Regions from separate parts of the Brucella tritici genome, predicted to be linked through region 3. Evidence: predicted binding sites of a transcription regulator. Region 3 holds the regulator's gene; each other region holds the start of a gene.

Region 1 (3,143 bases), on a different contig from region 3:
CTTCCGATTCTCCGCAAGGGCCCTGCTCGAGGACGGTGGCGTGAAAGCAGGTAGCCCCTCCGTCTGAAGGACAAATCAGACGGAAACTGAATTGACGACTGATAGGGTATGCAGTTTGAAAACGACCCCAACCCAAGGTTAGGCTTACCTTTTCGCTGGGTGTCTTTCCTAAAACAGCGAAAGCTGCTTGCCTCCTTTTTCGACCGGTTCGAACAGATCGGTGCGCAACTGCAGCCGTCGTGCATTGAAGCCGAGCTTGCGCGCGGTAATCTCGAAACGACGTCCGATCTGCCATGCATAGGGACCAGTGCCGCGCATGCGCTTTCCCCATTCGGCGTCATAATCCTTGCCGTCGCGCATGGAGCGCACCAGCGACATGACATGACGATAGCGATCCGGGTAATTGCGCAGCAGCCAGTCCTTGAACAAAGGCGCTACTTCGAGTGGCAGGCGCAGCAGAACATAACCCGCTTCGCGCGCGCCCTGGGCATAGGCGGCATCCAGAATGCGTTCGATCTCGTGATCATTGATCCCCGGAATGACCGGCCCCATCATGACGGACGCTGGAACACCCGCATCGGCCAGCTTGCGGATGGTCTGAAGCCGCAGTGTCGGCGTCGAGGCGCGCGGCTCCATCGTGCGGGACAGATGGGCATCAAGCGTTGTGACCGACAAGGCGACCTTGGCCAGACCTTTCTCGGCCATGCGGCTTAGAATATCAATGTCACGCACCACCAGGGCGGATTTCGTCACGATGCCGACCGGATGATTGGCGGCCTCCAGCACTTCGAGAATTTCGCGCATGATGCGCCATTTCTTCTCGACCGGTTGATAGGGATCAGTGTTGGTGCCGATGGCGATGGTTTTCGGCTGATAATTGGGCTTGGCCAACTCGCGTTCCAGAAGGCGCGCGGCATCCGGCTTCGCGAACAGGCGGGATTCGAAATCGAGGCCGGCGGAAAGCCCCATGTAACTATGGGTCGGACGGGCAAAACAATAGATGCAGCCATGCTCGCAACCCCGATACGGATTGACCGAGCGGTCGAAATTGATGTCTGGTGAATCGTTGCGGGTGATGATCGTGCGCGGCTTTTCGATCTGCACGTCGGTCTTGAACGGCGGCAGTTCCTCAAGCGTGGTCCAGCCGTCATCGAATTCATGCCGCGTCGTCGGCTCAAAGCGTCCGGTCGGATTTATGCCCGCGCCACGCCCGCGCCTGCGAGCGTGATCGATGCGCAAGCCAGCCTCACCGATCATCGCATTGGCGTGATCCGCGCGCCCACTACCGAAGGCAGCCCTGTCGGCCTGCTTGATGATATCTGCCTGCTGGATCACTTCCATCTTCGTCTCCCTGAATGGAAACATCGAGCGTTGCGCAATCACGACGAAAACAAACCGAGGAACAGCTTAGAGCGCGTTTCTATCTGATCGACGCTCTAATCATTTGTTTTTACGCGCATCTTTTCCGAAAACCGTTTCGCACTTTTCGGGATGCGCTCTAAAAACCGTTCTGTTGTGCGTGTCGTGCTGCCATGCGACTCTGCTTTGATGAATCTATTCCTATCGCAAGATTTGGAACAAAGCAAGAACATATGCGTGACAGCTTTCCGCTCACGTATTCTTGATATATGAAGCGCGCATGTTGTCAGTCGTTATCGAAACCCTCAATTCTGAAAGACCGTTGGCCCACACGCTTTCGGCTTTGGTACCGGCTGTCGTGGAGGGTTTGCTGCGCCGCGTTACGGTCATCGACCGGGGATCATCGGACGAAACCGCTCTCGTCGCGCTGGGTGCAGGCTGTGCCTTTTATGCTGAAATGGATATTGAGGCGGCGCTCGATGAAATTCGCACGCCATGGGTGCTTTTGCTGAAGCCGGGCGCTGTTCCGCAGGATGGGTGGGAGGAAGTCCTCCGTCGCCATATGGATCAGGATGGCGGTGTCGCGCGCTTTTCACTGCGGGAAGACAGCGGCTTCGGTACGGTCCGTAAAATCTTCGGTCACAAGGCGACACTCGATGCCGGGCTTCTGGTTCGGTTGGACATTGTAAAACCGCTGCTGCTCGACGGCGTGGCGTTTGACCAGCTTCCGCAGCGCTTGCGACCAACCCGCCTCAGGCACCCCATTCTGCCGCCCCACGAAGACTAAGAAAAGCAAAAAGGCGAAGCTGGAAGCTTCGCCTTTTTCGTCAGATATGCCGACCGGATTAGTTCTGGCCGGATTAGTTCTGGTAAGAGGAAGGCGAAGCATCGCCAAAGCGATGAGCCGAACCGTCCTGATAGACCGGAGCCTTGATCGAGGCAGGAGCCGTATAGTCGACCTTCTGGCTCTGCGTTGCAACCGGCGTACGGTCGTTTGCATAAAGATCGGCAGGTTCGCCAACATGTGGGTTTTCAGCGAAAGCAGCACCGGCGCTAAGGGCAACGGCAACGGCAGCAAGAGCAAACTTCTTCATTTTCTTAATCCTTATGATCGCCCCTTCGGATGGCATAGAAGCCTTTCCGGGGCTCCCGGGTGGCACCATGCCATCCATCGGGGAGATAACTGGGGGAAGCTGAATGATTGGGAGGAATATCCAGCTTGGGAATTTATCGGGGCGTCATCGGCTGGGAGGCTTTTGACAACGCCCTGCACTAACTTTTTGTACCGCGCGCATCTTGTTCGAAAACCGTTTCACACTTTTCGGGATGCGCTTAAGTTTTCAGAAAACTTAGTTCTGATAGCTCGAAGGCGATGCATCACCGAAGCGATGAGCCGAACCGTCCTGGAATGAGGACTGGCTGATCGAAGCTGGAGCCGTGTAGTCGACCTTCTGCGAAGCAACCGGGGTACGGTCGTTTGCATAAAGATCGGCAGGTTCGCCAACGCGTGGGTTTTCAGCAAAAGCAGCACCGGCGCTAAGAGCGAGGGCAGCGGCAGCAAGAACAATCTTTTTCATTTTCCTATCTCCTTGGAAAGTGGAGCGGCGTTTTGTTCGTCGTTCCGATGCATCTCAAATGGGTGACAGTGAGGAAAAGTTCCAGTCACGAAAATGTTTTCTTAATCACACATTTGTGCGGCCAAATTTCTGGAGTATTGATGATTTATAAGAAATAAATGAATGTATTCAATAAATTGCATTATATATCAGCCTTCACGAAATTGT
Region 2 (3,143 bases), on a different contig from region 3:
CTCCGGTAAGTTGTTCGTCGGCCAGGATCACCGCGCGCGGTTTCAGCAGGTCATCACCTGCAACCAGCGTTGCGACCGTTGCACCAACCCAGCGCATAACGCCATCCGAGCCGAGCGCGAAATCGCCGTTCGGCGCAGCAGCAAAGCGCTCCGCGCGGCGTTCGAACTCGGCGGCCAGCGCCTTTTGTGCAGCCGACTTCACCGCCTTTGCGTCCGGCCCCTCGGCCTGAACGTCAGCGGTAAAACGGAATCCTTCCAGTTGCCCGACATTGTGGCCTTCGACAATCACGTCTCCGGCAGGGCTGATTTCTGCTTCAAGCATGGCATTCTCTCTCAGGCGCCTCATAAGCACGCTTGTCCTGCGGTCTACAAAGCGTTTCGTCAACCTTTCATGCAGCGCGTCGGACAATCTGTCCTCAATTTCGCGCGTCTTTTCCTGCCAGTGTGTCGGATCGGCAAGCCATCCCGGCCTGTGCGACACAAAAGTCCAGGTTCGAATTTGCGCCACACGATGCGACAGGGTGTCAATTTCCCCCTCTGTGCTATCGGCGCGGCGCACCTGTTCGCTCATATAATCTTCATCGACGCTCCCTCGGCGGACAAGATCCTGATAGATGGTTGCAATGATATCGGCATGCTGCGCCGGCGCGATCTTGCGATAATCGGGCAGCGCGCAGGCGTCCCACAAAAGCTCGATGCGTGCCGGTGTCTTGGCGAGCCGCACAATCTCTTCGTCTTTCGACAAATTTTCAAGCGCTTGTTGATCGACGGCCGGCAAAGCCTTGGCCAATCCTTCGATCGGCGCGGGTGTTTCCAGAGAATATCGCAGGGAATCGAGCGATGAAAAGTCGAAACGGGCCGTGCGCCACTGCAGGACCTTCACCGGATCGAAATTATGCGCTTCCACCCGCTCGACCAGCTCTTCGTCAAACGGATGCACCTGCCCCGTCACGCCGAAGGTGCCGTCACGCAGGTGTCGGCCCGCACGCCCGGCGATCTGTCCCACTTCTGCGGGCGTCAGATCGCGGAACTGATAGCCGTCGAATTTGCGGTTCTGCGCAAAGGCAACATGGTCGACATCCAGATTGAGCCCCATCCCGATAGCATCGGTCGCCACCAGAAAATCGACATCGCCCGACTGGTAAAGCTCTACCTGTGCATTGCGTGTGCGCGGGCTGAGCGCGCCCATCACCACCGCCGCCCCGCCGCGCTGGCGGCGGATCAGTTCGGCAATCGCATAAACCTCGTCGGCGGAAAAGGCGACAATGGCGGAACGGTTCGGCAGGCGGGTAATCTTCTTGGACCCTGCATAGGCCAGATGCGACAGGCGCGGACGCGTCACCACATTGATGCCGCGCAGAAGCTTTTCCAGAATGCCGCGCATGGTCCCTGCACCAAGCAGGAGCGTCTCCTGCCGTCCGCGCAGATGCAGGATGCGGTCGGTGAATATATGGCCCCGCTCCAGATCACCGGCGAGCTGCACTTCATCGATGGCCACGAAAGCCACATCGGTGCGGCGCGGCATGGCCTCAACCGTGCAGACGGAATAGCGCGCGCCGGGCGGCACGATCTTTTCCTCACCTGTGACCAGCGCGACATTGGCCGCACCAACCCGTTCCACGACGCGGTTATAGACCTCGCGCGCCAGAAGGCGCAGCGGCAGGCCGATCATCCCGCTTCCATGCGACAGCATGCGTTCGATGGCCAGATGCGTTTTGCCGGTATTGGTCGGCCCAAGCACCGCAGTCACATCGCGGCCACTCAAGGTCAGCGGCAAATCATGGGCAGGGAGTTGGTTCATGCCAATAATCGGGTTCCCGGTACAAGCGCCCGTCACGGGCTGGATGCTGGTTCTTGCGATAGCACTATACGACCTGCACCGGAAGCGCTCCTGTTAAGTTTCAATATGGACGAGTTGCCAGCCTTTCGGCGACCGATACGCAACCGGCCAATAACTTGTCGATTAACGATTGGAACGACTCTGGAACGAATCGGCGACGAATCGCTGACTCGAATAGCTTCGCCTTTTGTTCACGGCAACATATAGTAAGCCTAACACAAAACCCCACAATATGATGAATCGGATGTTCCGCTTTTCTGTGTTTTCCTGACGCGAAACGACACCGCCGTTAACTTTTGGCAAAACCTGTCAACAGGCTGTTCCGGTAGCAAGGCTATTCTTCAGAAAATCTTAATGATTACTGATAGTTCGTTAATGCCTGAACGGTTGCGAACACGATCTTCATTAACCTTCAGGCCAAAGCCGGAACGAATCGGCGACGAATCGCTGATCCGCAAAGTTTCTCCATTTGTTCTCACCACATCTGGTGTTCAAAGTGCCCGACACACCATAGAAAATCGAAACCAGACGAACCTTGATGAGCATTTCTTCGATTTCGCATTAACTTTTCCGGCAATTCCGTATGCCCGACCCCGCCGATTTCAAACGTCTCATTGCGGAAACAAAAAGGCGAACGGAGCTATTTCTCCGCCCGCCTCTGTTCTGATAAAGGCGAAGGTCAGTCGCGCTCGACGCACAAGGCAACGCCCATGCCGCCGCCGATGCAAAGTGTCGCCAGACCGCGCTTGGCATCACGGCGCTGCATTTCGTAAAGCAACGTTGTCAGAACGCGCGCGCCGGAGGCACCTATCGGATGTCCGATCGCAATTGCTCCGCCATTGACATTGACGATATCCGGGTTGAGGCCAAGATCACGGACAACGGCGCAGGACTGCGCAGCAAAGGCTTCGTTGGCTTCGACCAGATCGAGATCACCGACGCTCCAGCCTGCCTTTTCCAATGCCTTCTTCGTCGCCGGAATCGGCCCCGTTCCCATGATCGACGGATCAACGCCAGCCGTCGCCCAGGAAACGATGCGAGCCAGCGGCTTCACACCACGTTTGGCAGCCTCATCCGCATCCATCAGAACGACAGCCGCAGCGCCATCGTTAATCCCGGATGCGTTACCCGCTGTAACCGTTCCTTCCTTGTCGAAAGCCGGTCTCAGCTTGGTCAGAGCCTCCATCGTCGTACCGGGACGGATATATTCGTCTACTGAGACAACTACATCCCCCTTGCGACCTTTCACGGTGAAGGGAACGATTTCATCCTCGAACCTGCCGGCAGTCTGTGCAGCTTCCGC
Region 3 (3,143 bases):
GATTGCCGGTTACGCCGGGTGGAGCGAGTACAACAGAAACAGGCACATTGGCACAAAAAAGCGTGCCAAGGCTCCTCATGGCTTTGCTGGTAGAATTCTGAAACCAGTCACGGCAGCAGCAGGCACTTCTCTCATAGCGGGATTGGCCAGCGGAATTTTTGCCGCTTATCATTTTAACAATACTGCGCCGTTCGGTCTGGTGGGAAATGTTCTTGCCGAGCCTGTAATCGCTATTCTCGTTATGCCGTTTGCCGTTTTCAGTCTCGTTTTGATGCCAGTGCAGCTTGACTGGATGCCCTTGCAGGTCATGGGCTGGGGGATTTGGGCCGTCAGACACATTGCTGCCTTCGTTGCAACTTGGTCGCCCGATGGTAATCCTGGAGCGATGCCCGCGCCTACACTTCTCCTCTGGACTGTTGCGCTCGTTCTGCTCGTTGTGCTTTCCACCAGACTGAAAGCGCTGGCACTGCCTTTCATCATCTTGGGACTGGTGGTTTTTGTTCGTGAACCTTTTCCAGATATCGTGATCTCTGAAGACGCTAAACTGGTCGGGGTTCGATTGGCGGATGGGAGGTTCGCGGTTAATCGAAATCGACCGTCACAGTTTACGATCGACAATTGGAAAACCGCTTATCTGGTCGAGGAGTTTGTTTCGCCGCCTTCGGTTAAAAACGAGAAGCAGGCCAATTATAGCGGCTTCGAATGTGATGACGGATTGTGCACGATTACTTTGCGTGATAGTCGCACACTAGCCTATACGACAGATGTCGCTATGCAGGAGATAGCCTGTAATATCGGGGATGTGGTTATTCTCGCCGTTCCGGGTAAGGACATTACGTGCCGTCGCTCCGCAACGCTCAGTATCAGCAAACGCGATCTGGCGCTGAAGGGGACAGTCGAGATCAGGCTTGGCGAAGGACCAGATAAAAGCCGATCTATTATGACTGTATCGGGCGGGGCGAATGAAACTGCTAAGCCCGAACCGAGCCAGCTAATCTCCAACTTGCAGCCGGGCGACCGAGTGACATATGCAGTCGATGTGCCGAGCCGTCCTTGGCATTTGCATCGCATCCATTCGCGTGCGGCACGCGGCTTGGCCGAACGCGAGTACAAGCCCAAATCCCGACCAGCCAAGAATGCAGCGATCTGTTCATCAGATTCCGACGACGACGCAAATCGCTGCGAATGACTTTCGAGCGCTTCCAGCTAAAACGGAACTATGAATATGCCTGATTTTTCTGCTTTATGTATATCCCTGTGCAGAGCAGCTTCACACTTTTCGTGATGCGCTCTAGTGGTCTGATTCCGACATTTGCATCCCTCGGATATGAGCGCTGAGCAAATGTTGGAATCAAAAAGACCACTAGTGATTTTATGAATCTAGTGGGTTTTTCAAATTTGACGTTTGAAACGGGATTGATCTCGGAAGAGTATCAAACGTCAAATTCAATCCACTAGTAGCGGCGGATCAGGCCGACAAGCTTGCCTTGAACCCGGACTCGGTCGGGGCCAAAGATCCGTGTTTCATAGGCAGGGTTGGCTGCTTCGAGGGCAATAGATGCGCCCTTACGGCGGAAGCGCTTCAACGTGGCTTCTTCGTCATCGACGAGAGCGACTACGATTTCACCCGGATTCGCGGATTCGCCACGCTTGATGATGACCGTGTCTCCGTCGAAAATTCCCGCATCGATCATTGAGTCGCCTCTGACCTCAAGCGCGTAATGCTCGCCCGCGCCGATCATTTCGGGTGGAAGGCTGAGGGAATGAGTCTGGTTCTGAATCGCGGAGATAGGCACACCAGCAGCAATTCGCCCCATAACCGGTACGGATACAGTTCCAGTCGTGTCGTCATTCGTCGCCACAGGGGCAGGGCGCGACGGTGGCGGCGGCGAGGCTTTGCCCAGGCTGCCTTCGATAACGCTGGGAGCGAACTTCTTTTGTGAATTGAGCCCGGGGGCGATGGAATCCGGCAGACGCAACACCTCAAGTGCGCGTGCCCGGTTTGGCAAACGGCGAATGAAACCACGCTCTTCCAGAGCGGTAATCAGACGATGAATACCCGATTTTGAAGCCAGATCGAGCGCCTCCTTCATTTCGTCGAAAGATGGCGGAATGCCCGTTTCTTTCAGACGTTCATGAATGAACAGCAGAAGCTCGTGCTGTTTACGGGTTAACATGCGCGACACCCTCCCGGCCAAGAATCGAGAAAAACAAAACCAGAACGAACACTATATGTTCCAGTCTTGTTCTGCAATGGTTTTAAAACCATTAACGCTCAAGGTGAGATTGAACGGAATGTTTCAGGACGGGGCGATCACTGATACGACACTTTAGTGCCAGATCTGAATAAGATATATTTTAGCATGAGTTAGATCGATTTTCTCATGCTTTAGTGGGAGCCAAGATTCATACTCAATCTATAGCATGAGGACACGACAATCATCCCCGACTGCGGCCTCTGGAGCGTTCTCATTCCTGATGAGAAGTGCTTTCGAGCCGACGAGAGCGGAAAGCATAGACGAATCCTGGAGTGGAAACGGCTTTGCGATCAGCATTCCGTCCGGACCTGATTCGATGGTAGCTCGAATATAGTCGCGGCGATGATCGTTTGCAGACAGAGCAGTACCGAGCTTTGCTGGTCGAATATCCGCATCTAGGCTGGTTCCGGCAAGCTTGGCCACAAGAGGACGGAGAAAAATAAGGCTGCAGACGAGGCTCGAAACAGGATTACCCGGCAGGCCGATGACATGGACGATCTTGCCGTTCTTTTCGATGCGCCCATACATTAGGGGTTTTCCGGGTCGCATGGCGATCTTCCAGAAGTCGAGATTGACGCCCAGTTTCTGCAATGCTCCATGCACAAAATCCCGGTCGCCGACGGAAGCGCCGCCGATAGTCACCAGAATGTCGATGCCGCTTTGCAGGCCATCGGCTATTGCCTGTTCGATTTTGGCGGGATCATCTTGAATGATTCCCTTATCTTGTGGCGTTCCGCCAGCTCGCCTTACGATCTCGGCAATTCCAACACTGTTCGATGCAACAATCTGGTCTTTTCCGGGTGTTTGACCGGGAGGAACCAGCTCATCACCGGTCGCAATAATTGCCACTTTTGGTTTTTGGAATACGCCGATCTTCGCATTACC

What was found. Region 3 encodes LexA, which represses DNA repair genes until DNA is damaged. Its sites were predicted from a motif close to TGTTCNNNNTGTGTTCNG; they were not measured.
Positions count from the first base shown of each region.
Region 1: F9K94_RS13705 (glycosyl transferase) is a predicted target of LexA. The motif match lies at 1,574-1,591, and genes of this name have one in related genera.
Region 2: F9K94_RS19450 (helicase-related protein) is a predicted target of LexA. The motif match lies at 1,972-1,989, and genes of this name have one in related genera.

Region 1 covers NZ_WBVY01000003.1:810,490-813,632, forward strand. Annotated here, with positions in the region: gene F9K94_RS13700 (PA0069 family radical SAM protein) at 169-1,341, opposite strand; gene F9K94_RS13705 (glycosyl transferase) at 1,640-2,146, shown strand; gene F9K94_RS13710 (hypothetical protein) at 2,220-2,453, opposite strand; gene F9K94_RS13715 (hypothetical protein) at 2,709-2,936, opposite strand.
Region 2 covers NZ_WBVY01000005.1:97,978-101,120, reverse strand. Annotated here, with positions in the region: gene F9K94_RS19450 (helicase-related protein) at 1-1,801, opposite strand, end outside; gene F9K94_RS19445 (acetyl-CoA C-acetyltransferase) at 2,520-3,143, opposite strand, start outside.
Region 3 covers NZ_WBVY01000001.1:622,029-625,171, reverse strand. Annotated here, with positions in the region: gene F9K94_RS03085 (ComEC/Rec2 family competence protein) at 1-1,189, shown strand, start outside; gene lexA (transcriptional repressor LexA) at 1,455-2,177, opposite strand; gene F9K94_RS03075 (molybdopterin molybdotransferase MoeA) at 2,418-3,143, opposite strand, start outside.